4 regions of the Streptomyces sp. NPDC058751 genome follow, and region 1 is predicted to be linked to each of the others. Evidence: riboswitches for the same ligand, from Rfam matches in the RefSeq annotation. Region 1 holds a riboswitch; each other region holds the start of a gene.
What was found. A riboswitch is a leader RNA that binds a small molecule or an ion and turns the genes downstream of it on or off. The one in region 1 is predicted to bind cobalamin.
Positions count from the first base shown of each region.

Region 2: it holds a riboswitch for cobalamin, as region 1 does, so the genes downstream of both, ACFW6B_RS34360 (CbtB-domain containing protein) here and ACFW6B_RS33180 (ribonucleoside-diphosphate reductase subunit alpha) in region 1, are expected to answer to the same signal.
Region 3: it holds a riboswitch for cobalamin, as region 1 does, so the genes downstream of both, ACFW6B_RS19795 (cobalamin biosynthesis protein) here and ACFW6B_RS33180 (ribonucleoside-diphosphate reductase subunit alpha) in region 1, are expected to answer to the same signal.
Region 4: it holds a riboswitch for cobalamin, as region 1 does, so the genes downstream of both, ACFW6B_RS28915 (prenyltransferase/squalene oxidase repeat-containing protein) here and ACFW6B_RS33180 (ribonucleoside-diphosphate reductase subunit alpha) in region 1, are expected to answer to the same signal.

Region 1 is NZ_JBHYPZ010000046.1:44,095-46,282, forward strand. Features, by position in the region: gene ACFW6B_RS33180 (ribonucleoside-diphosphate reductase subunit alpha) at 1-956, opposite strand, end outside; cobalamin riboswitch at 1,088-1,237, opposite strand; gene ACFW6B_RS33185 (GNAT family N-acetyltransferase) at 1,290-1,808, opposite strand; gene mctP (monocarboxylate uptake permease MctP) at 1,917-2,188, opposite strand, start outside.
Region 2 is NZ_JBHYPZ010000050.1:6,902-9,089, reverse strand. Features, by position in the region: gene ACFW6B_RS34365 (acyl-CoA dehydrogenase family protein) at 1-247, opposite strand, end outside; gene ACFW6B_RS34360 (CbtB-domain containing protein) at 490-711, opposite strand; cobalamin riboswitch at 748-890, opposite strand; gene ACFW6B_RS34355 (histidine phosphatase family protein) at 1,029-1,604, shown strand; gene ACFW6B_RS34350 (ferredoxin) at 1,767-2,141, opposite strand.
Region 3 is NZ_JBHYPZ010000020.1:60,945-63,132, forward strand. Features, by position in the region: gene ACFW6B_RS19785 (anion permease) at 1-401, shown strand, start outside; gene ACFW6B_RS19790 (hypothetical protein) at 423-641, shown strand; cobalamin riboswitch at 778-921, shown strand; gene ACFW6B_RS19795 (cobalamin biosynthesis protein) at 1,027-2,022, shown strand; gene ACFW6B_RS19800 (cobyric acid synthase) at 2,019-2,188, shown strand, end outside.
Region 4 is NZ_JBHYPZ010000035.1:103,671-105,858, forward strand. Features, by position in the region: gene ACFW6B_RS28910 (phosphotransferase) at 54-719, opposite strand; cobalamin riboswitch at 790-920, shown strand; gene ACFW6B_RS28915 (prenyltransferase/squalene oxidase repeat-containing protein) at 1,030-2,188, shown strand, end outside.

The sequences.
Region 1 (2,188 bases):
AGGAACTCCTCGATGTCGGAGTGCCAGGTCTCCAGGTAGACCGCCGCCGCGCCCTTGCGCCGGCCGCCCTGGTTCACCGCGGCGACCGAGGCGTCGAGCGTCTTCAGGAACGGGACGATGCCGTTGGAGTGCCCGTTGGTGCCCCGGATCAGCGAACCGCGCGAGCGGATGCGGGAGTACGACAGCCCGATGCCGCCCGCGTGCTTCGACAGCCGCGCCACCTGGTGGTAGCGGTCGTAGATGGAGTCCAGCTCGTCCAGCGGGGAGTCGAGGAGGTAGCAGGACGACATCTGGGGGTGCCGCGTACCGGAGTTGAAGAGCGTGGGGGAGGAGGGGAGGTAGTCGAGGCGGCTCATGAGCCGGTAGAGCGCGGCGACCTCGTCCACCGAGCGGACCGTGTCGTCCTCTGCGAGCCCGGACGCCACCCGGAGCATGAAGTGCTGGGGCGTCTCGACGACCTTGCGGGTGATCGGGTGCCGCAGCAGATAGCGGCTGTGCAGCGTGCGCAGCCCGAAGTAGCCGAAGCGGTCGTCGCCCTCGGCGTCGACCAGCGCGTCGAGGCGGGCCGTGTGCAGCCGCACGAACGCGGCCGTACGGTCGGCGATCAGGCCCTCGCGGTGGCCGACGGCGACCGACTCGGAGAAGGTGGTGACGCCCTGGGAGGCCGCCTCCGCGGCGATCGTGATCGCGAGCAGGCGCGCGGCCAGCCGCGAGTAGGCGGGGTCCTCGGAGATGAGACCCGCGGCCGCCTCGGTGGCCAGTTCGCGCAGCTCGGCCTCGTCGGCGCGGGCGGACCGGCCGCGCAGCGCCGCGGCGGCGACCCGGCCGGGGTCGGCGTCGGGGAGGTCGGCGGTGAGGTCCGTCAGGGTCCGCAGCAGCGCGGTCCCGGGACCGTCGGTCTCCACCGGGGCCTGCTGCGCGGTCACTGAAGCCGGATCGGCTGGCGCGATGGTCACGTGGGCTCTCCTCGCTCGGCACGGGGCCTCGCGGGCGGGCTCGGGGCACACGGGAGCGCTTTCGGGCAGCAGCGCGCCGCGTCCACCGGCCCATTCCGCGAGGCCCGGACGTCGTCGGCACCCGGGCCGGACGGCCGGGGCGCGCTGCCGGCAGGTCCTCGGACTGACGCGGGTGCGGGCACACGCGAACGCGAACACACACAAGTACACCGTTGCGGGACAGTTCCGGATTCGCACCGGATTCCCCTGCGGCGACAGCGACCATGAGCATACATCTTGTGCCGGGCCTCGGGACTGCCCCCACATCTTGTGTCCGCTCGGTGTCCGAGAGCGCTACGGAGTGTGCCGGAGCGTCAACTCGTAGGTGAGCAGCAGGATGTCGTCGAGCTCCGGAAGGGGGTTCCAGTCGCGGCCCGGGGTGCGGGTGAAGCCCACGCGCTCGTAGAGGCGGTGGGCGCTGTGCATGGTGCGCTGGGTGGACAGCACGAGGCGCGCGCAGCCCTCGACGGCCCGCGCCCGGCCGACGCAGGCGCGCACCAGGGCCTCGCCCGCACCCCGGCCGCGCGCCTCCCGCGCGACGGCCAGCATCCGGATCTCCGCCTCCCCGGCGCGCGCGAAGTCGGCCATCGGCCCGGCGTCCGCCACGAAGGTCACGCTGCCGAGCACCCGGTCCCCCTCGACGGCGACCAGCACCTCGGCGACGGCCGCGCGCCCCGCGACGTCCCGCAGCCTCGCGAGGTACGCGTCGCTCTCCCCGAAGTCCAGCAGCCCGTCCCCGAGGTAGGCGCGGGCCGCGATCTCGCCGACGACGGGGTACTCCTCGGGCCGGGCGGGCCGGATGACGATGTCCATGGGGGCGAGTGTGCCCGACCGGCACGGCGACGGGCCGCCGGTTTTCCTCCGACGGCCCGTCACCCCGCCTCCGGGGCAGGTCCCCGCGTCCGGGACGGGTCCCGCGTTCTAGTGGGTCGCGCCCGCCGTGGCCGGCGGGAGCTCGGTGTCGACCCCCGGATCGCCCGCGTCGGCCGTGTAGTCGCCGGGCGAGGTCTCGTCCACGCCCTCCGGGGCCTTGAACGCCCTGAGGACGAAGGTGAGGACGACGGTCACGGCCACGTTCAGGACGAACGCGGTCAGACCGAGGTAGCCGATCTCCCCGATACCGGGAATCTCCTTCGAGTTGCCGCCGAAGTGCTTCTGGGTCGGGGAGGCCACCCCGTAGGCGGCGATCGTGC
Region 2 (2,188 bases), on a different contig from region 1:
CCTGGGCCGCCTCGTCGAAGAAGATGAACTGCTCCATCGGGGTCAGCCCCCGCCCGCCGTACTCCTCGGGCCAGCCGACCCCGAGCCAGCCGTCCGCGCCGAGGCGTCGGATCGTCTCACGGTAGAAGCGCTTCTGCGCCGCCGGGTCCGCGTAGCGCGCGTAGGCGTTGTCCGGTACCAACTCGGCGAAGTAGAGACGAAGTTCGGTCCGCAGCCGCTGCTGCTCCGGCGTGTATTCGAGATGCACGGCGCCTCCTGCCTCCGGGCCCGACCTGACGGCGCACACCGTAGAACGTGTTCCAGAAATTGGGAATGCCGATGACGCCGGCACCGGGAAGGACACCGGGGCCGAGGTACGTGGTGCAAGGTGCGAGGTGTGGGGTGCGGGCGCACGCGAGGGGGCGGTGACCGGTCTCCCGGGCACCGCCCCCTCGTGCCGGCCGGTTTCCCGGCCGCCGGATGTCGCGGCTCGTACGTTCCCCGGCGCGGTCAGTGGCAGGGGAACCCGAGCAGGTGCCGGGCGTCGTGGACCCATTCGTGGACGTTCTCGCCGGAGACGAGGGCGGTGGCGCCCTGTTCGGCGCCGACGAAGTAGAGCAGGACCAGCATCAGGATGCCGAAGAACGCCGCCCAGGGGGCGATCGCGCCGATCGGCAGCTTCTCGGGAACGGCGGCGGGCGTGACGGTCGGCTGGACGACGGACTGCGCCATGGGGCAGAACCTCCTGGGGAACTCGCGTCCCATCTCGGTGGTGCACAGGACGACGGCCACGGGTCTGACTCGCCCGCTTCCGTCACCCCCGGCCGGAGTGGCGTGCGTCGGGCTTACAGTGGCGCGACCGTGCCGGATTTCCACCGGGCTTCCGCCGAACCGTCGTCAATATCCATGTGACCGTACCGCGAAGCCGGCGGTCCGGCCAAGGGCGCGCACTCCGGCACTCCGTGCGCCCCAGGGTCACGGACGACGGACGAGGCACGGGCCCGGAACGTGGAACACGGCCCGGGTCCACGACACATGAGAGTGATGGCATGACCAGCCGAGTGACCTTGATCTCCGCGGCGACCAGCGAGGCGCTGCGAGAGGCCCGCTTCGACGACGGGAGTCCGGTGGACGCCTCGGGCCTGCGGGCCGCGCGGTCGGCGGCCGACGCGGGCGGCGTTCCGGCGGGCGGGCGCCTGTGGGTCTCCCCCACCGTGCGGTGCCGGCAGACGGCGGCGGCGCTCGGACTGGAAGGCGCGCTCGAGGCGCCGGAGTTGGCGCCTCTCGACGTGGGCCGCTGGCACGGGGCGACGCTGGCCGAGGTGAGCGCGCAGGAGCCGGAGGCGGTGGCGCGCTGGCTCGCCGATCCGGAGTCGGCACCGCACGACGGGGAGTCGGTGCGGGCGTTCTGCGACCGGGTGGCCGAACACCTGGACGCGGCGGCCGGTTTCGGCGGCCGGACCGTCGCCGTGGTGGAGCCCGAGGTCGTACGGGCCCTGGTGGTGCGGGTGCTGGGGGCGCCGGAGCAGGCGTTCTGGCGCGTGGACGTGCCACCGCTCACCGTCACGGAGCTGAGCGGGCGCGCGGGCCGCTGGAACGTCCGCGCCGGACGCCCGCTCGCCTGACCGGCCTGACCGGCCCGACCGCTCGCCGCTCACCGCCCACCGCTCACCGCCCACCGCTCACCGCTCACCGCTCACCGGGGCGACCCGATCCGGACGGATCGATCCGGGTGACCCGATCCGGGCGGCTCGATCCGGGCCGCTCGATCCGGACCGCTCGGGGCTTCACCGCAGCGTGGCGACGAAGTCCGCGCAAGCGCGGGCGCATTCACGGCAGACCTGCGCGGCGGCCTCCGCCCCGGGACACCCGTCGAAGGCCGCGGCACACTCCAGGCAGACGTCCCGGCACCACTCCAGCCGGACGCGGAGCTCCCGGTCGCTCAGCCCGGGATGACGGGACAGCACATGGCAGGTCGCCTCGCAGACCTCCGCGCAGAGGATGCCCGAACGCCGCGCCGTCTCCTGCCGCTTCGGCCCGTCGGGATCCATGAGGCTCGCGCGCAGCGTGGCGGTCCTGGCGCATTCGGCACAGGCCCGGGCACACTCGAAGCGGTCCTCCAGGTACCGGAAGAGCTCCTGCTGTGAAGGCGTCGTCGTCACAACAGGCGTGTAGCCGGAGGAAGTCGGTTCAAACGGCTCGGGGCCGC
Region 3 (2,188 bases), on a different contig from region 1:
CGGTCTCCGGTGCCGTGATGGGCGCGGGTCTCGGCCGCAAGGGCGGTGTGGTCCGCTGGTCCACCGCGACCCGCATGGCCGTCGCCTGGGTCCTCACCCTGCCCGCCGCCGCCCTGGTCGGCGCGCTCGCCGAATGGGTGACCGGTTTCGGCGCCTGGGGCACCACTCTGGTCGCCGTCTTCCTGGTCGGTTCCAGCTTCGCGATCTGGCGGCGCTCGCGCCACGAGGTCGTCGACCACACCAACGTGAACGACGACGAGGAGCCCGCCGGTGTGGTGACGCAGGCCATCGCCGCCGTCGCCCCGCCCCCGGTCGGCACGGTGACCGAAGGCCTCACGGCCACCATCCCGGCTCCGGTCGAGGCCGCGGTGAACCAGCCGGCGCAGTCCCGAGTGGCCTGAGAAACCGAAGGAAGAAACAGCATGCACATCGACTGGTCAGCCCTCGGGTCCGTCTTCGGGGTCACCCTCGGAGTGAGCGTCGCCCTCGTCGCCCTCTTCACCCTCGGCGTCGCCGGCCTCTCCAAGAAGGAGTCCGCCCAGGGCGGTTCCGCGGTCGCGGCGGCCACCGGCGCGTACGTCTGCTTCGCGGCCTGCGCCGCGGCGGTGGCGTACGGCATCTCCCTGATCGTCATGAAGTAGCCCGGCACCGGCGGCCCGGAACCGGGCCGCCCGGAGCGGTACCGCGCGTGGGGCGCGGGACGGAACACCGTCCCGCGCCCCACGCGTATGTGGGCCTGCGCACACTGTCCCTCCGCAGGTCAAGAGCCAGTTGACGGCCGTTCACACCCCGTGGTGGACTGCCGGAGCCAAGTACGGCGGCATGAGAGGAAGCCGGTGAGAATCCGGCGCGGTCCCGCCACTGTCATCGGGGAAGGAACTCCCCGGGAGCCAGGAACTCTCACCGCCGGTCTCGTCGAACCAGGGCGTGGACACCCTGAGTGAGGACATATAGCCATGCGCGGCTGCCCGTTGCCCGTTCCGCCAAGTACGAGGGTTCCGCTCCACCCCACGGCCGGCTGACCCCGTGCGTGCCGATCGCGTCTTCGCGTACGGCGCCGCCGCCGGCCTCCTCGGCGACCTGCTGCTCGGCGATCCCCGCCGGGGGCATCCGGTCGCCGCTTTCGGGCGGGCCGCCGCGGCCGTGGAGCGGACACTGTGGCGGGACCACCGCGGGTGGGGCGCGCTGCACACGGCCGTCTGCGTCGGCGGCGCCACCGGACTCGCCGCGCTCGCGAGCCGTCGCGTCCGCACCTCGCCCGCCGCGTCCGTCGCGCTGACCGCCGCCGCCACCTGGGCCGTCGTCGGGGGAACCTCCCTCGGCCGCGAGGCACGGGCGATCGGCGGCGCGCTCGCGGCCGGTGACCTCGGCGTGGCCCGGGAGCGGCTGCCGCACCTGTGCGGACGCGACCCGCAGGCTCTGGACGCCGACGGCGTCGCGCGCGCCGTCGTCGAGTCCGTCGCCGAGAACACCTCCGACGCCGTCGTCGGCGCCCTGGTCTGGGGCGCCGTCGGCGGTGTGCCCGGGCTCGTCGCCTTCCGCGCGGTCAACACGCTCGACGCCATGGTCGGGCACAAGTCCCCCCGCCACCGGCGCTACGGCTGGGCCTCCGCCCGGCTCGACGACCTCGCCGGCTGGCCGGGAGCCCGGCTGACCGCCGTCCTCGCCGCCGTGGCCGGACCCGACCCGCGCGGTGCCGTGCGCGCCTGGCGCGCGGACGCCCGCGAGCACCCGAGCCCCAACGCCGGGCCCGTGGAGGCCTCGTTCGCGGGCGCGCTCGGTGTGCGGCTCGGCGGCACCCTCTCGTACGGCGGACGGGTCGAGCACCGGCCCGTGCTCAACGGCGCGGGGCGCGCCGTCCACGTCCGGGACATCGAACGGGCCGTACGGCTCTCGCGGCGCGTCGGCTGGCTCGCGCTCGGCGTGAGCGCCGCCGGAGGGGCTCTGCTCTCCGGGGCCGGACGGGCTCTGCTCTCCACGACCGGACGGATTTCGTCCACCAGGAAGGGGCACACCGCATGAGCGGCGGGCTGCTGATCGCCGGGACCACCTCCGACGCGGGCAAGAGCGTCGTGACCGCCGGGATCTGCCGGTGGCTGGTGCGCCAGGGCGTCAAGGTGGCGCCCTTCAAGGCGCAGAACATGTCCCTGAACTCGTTCGTGACGCGTGAGGGCGCGGAGATCGGGCG
Region 4 (2,188 bases), on a different contig from region 1:
ACTCCCCTGCCCCCGGTCCCTCGGCCGTCCGACGACTCCCGCGTCCCGGCCCCTCAGCCGCCCAACAGCTCCCGCACCAACTCGTCCGCCTCGCCGAGGAGTCCGGCCTCGTCGGCGCTCGCCGCCGGGTCGGCCGCCCTGCGCCGGCCCGCCTCCAGGAGCCCCGCCTCGGTCACCTGGTCCTCGTTCCCGTCGAGCAGCGCCTCCAGCACCTCCCCGGCCACGTCCCCGGCCGCCTCGCCGCCGACGGCGACCCGCGCGAGGATCACGGCGGACATCGCCCAGTCGAGAGCGGGCGCCCCCTCCTCGGCGCCGGACCAGCCGATGACCTTCGGCCCGTCCGGGGTGAGCATCACGTTGCCGGGGTGCAGGTCCAGGTGCAGGACACGGACACCGGGGTCGGCGGAGATCAGCGCGGGCACGGCGTGCAGCTTGCGCAGCAGCCTGGCCAGGACGAGCCCCGCCTCCTGGGCGGAGAGCAGGCCCTGCCCGAACGCCTCCAGGACGGTCGGCCCGGACAGCCGCTCCATCACCAGGTCCCCGCGGGCCGCGGCCCGCACACCCGGCACCGGATAGCCGTGCGAGCGCAGGTGCTGCATCACCGCCGCCTCGGCCGCGGCGTCGCCCCGGCCCGCACGGTCCCGCCGCAGCACCCACGCCTCGTCGATCTCGTAGACGTCCGCAGAACGCCCCGAGCCGAGCAGTCTCCCGGTTCGCATGACCCGAACCTAGCGGATGTCGCCCAGGTCACCCCGGGCCAGTGCCGCACGCGACAACCGACCGATTCCGCACGGCCGGTAGAGTGTGCGCGTCGTCATCACACCCTTACGAGGAGAAGCCGGTGCAAATCCGGCGCTGACCCGCAACCGTGAGCCACTTCGGTGGTGAGCCGGATCGCCTCGCACGGGACGTGACCGGCTCGTGCCCTCGGCAGCCCGCCGACGGCCGGCACCGTCGAGGGATACGGAGCCGGAGCCGCCCGGATGCCTGAGCGTGCCCGGTGCTGCCCGGCTCCCCGCAGGGAGAGTCATGTCTGTTCGCCGCACCGCAGCGGTACTGGCCGCCACCGCCGTCATCGGGGCGGTCGCCGCACCGGCCGCCACCGCCGCCGGCTCGTCCCCCTCACCGACCCCCTCGGTGGCGCTCCCCTCGGGCCTGTTCGGCTCCGCCGACCCGACCTACGACGGTGTCTGGCGCCAGTCGCTCGCGCTGCTCGCCCAGCACACCGTCGGCGTGAAGCCCGCCGTCAAGGCCGTGGACTGGCTGACCGGCCAGCAGTGCGCGAACGGCGCCTTCGCCGCGTACCGCGCCGACGCGGGTGCCGCGTGCGACGCGAAGACCCAGGTCGACACCAACAGCACCGCGGCCGCCGTCCAGGCCCTCGGCGCGCTCGGCGGGCACGACGACGCCACCGGCAAGGCCGTGGCCTGGCTGAAGTCCGCGCAGAACAAGGACGGCGGCTGGGGCTACATGGCCGGCGGACCCAGCGACACCAACTCGACGTCCGTCGTGATCGGCGCGCTGAAGGCGGTCGGCACGAAGCCCGCGAGCGTCACCAAGGACGGCAAGTCCCCCCACGACGCCCTGCTGAAGCTGTCGACGGCCTGCGACGCGGAGGGCGACGGCGCCTTCGCCTACCAGCCCGACAAGAAGGGCAAGCTCGCGGCGAACGCGGACGCGACCGCGGCGGGCGTGACGGCCGGCATGGGCCAGGGCTTCGTGGCGGCGACCGGCAACGCCTTCGACCTCACGGGCTGCCACATCGGTGACGAGCCCAACCTGGCGGACGCGGCGGGCAACGGCGCCGAGTACCTCGCCAAGACCATGGCGAAGACCTCGTACCTGAAGTCCGCGCTGCCCGGCGCCGAGGACCAGCCCGACTACGGCAACACGGCGGACGCGGTCGTGGCCCTGGCCGCCATCGGCGCGACGAAGGACGCGCAGAAGCCGCTCGCCTGGCTGGAGAAGAACTCCGCGGACTGGGCGGCCAAGTCCGGCCCGGCCGCGTACGCGCAGCTGATCTTCGCCGCGCACGCCACCGGCACCGACCCGCGCGACTTCGGCGGCAAGGACCTCGTCGCACAGCTCAACGCCACGGGTCCCGCCCCGGTCGCGGCCGGCGCCTCGGCGAGCCCGAGCGAGAAGAAGAACGACGAGAAGAAGGACGACGGCGAGGGCCTCGGCGTCT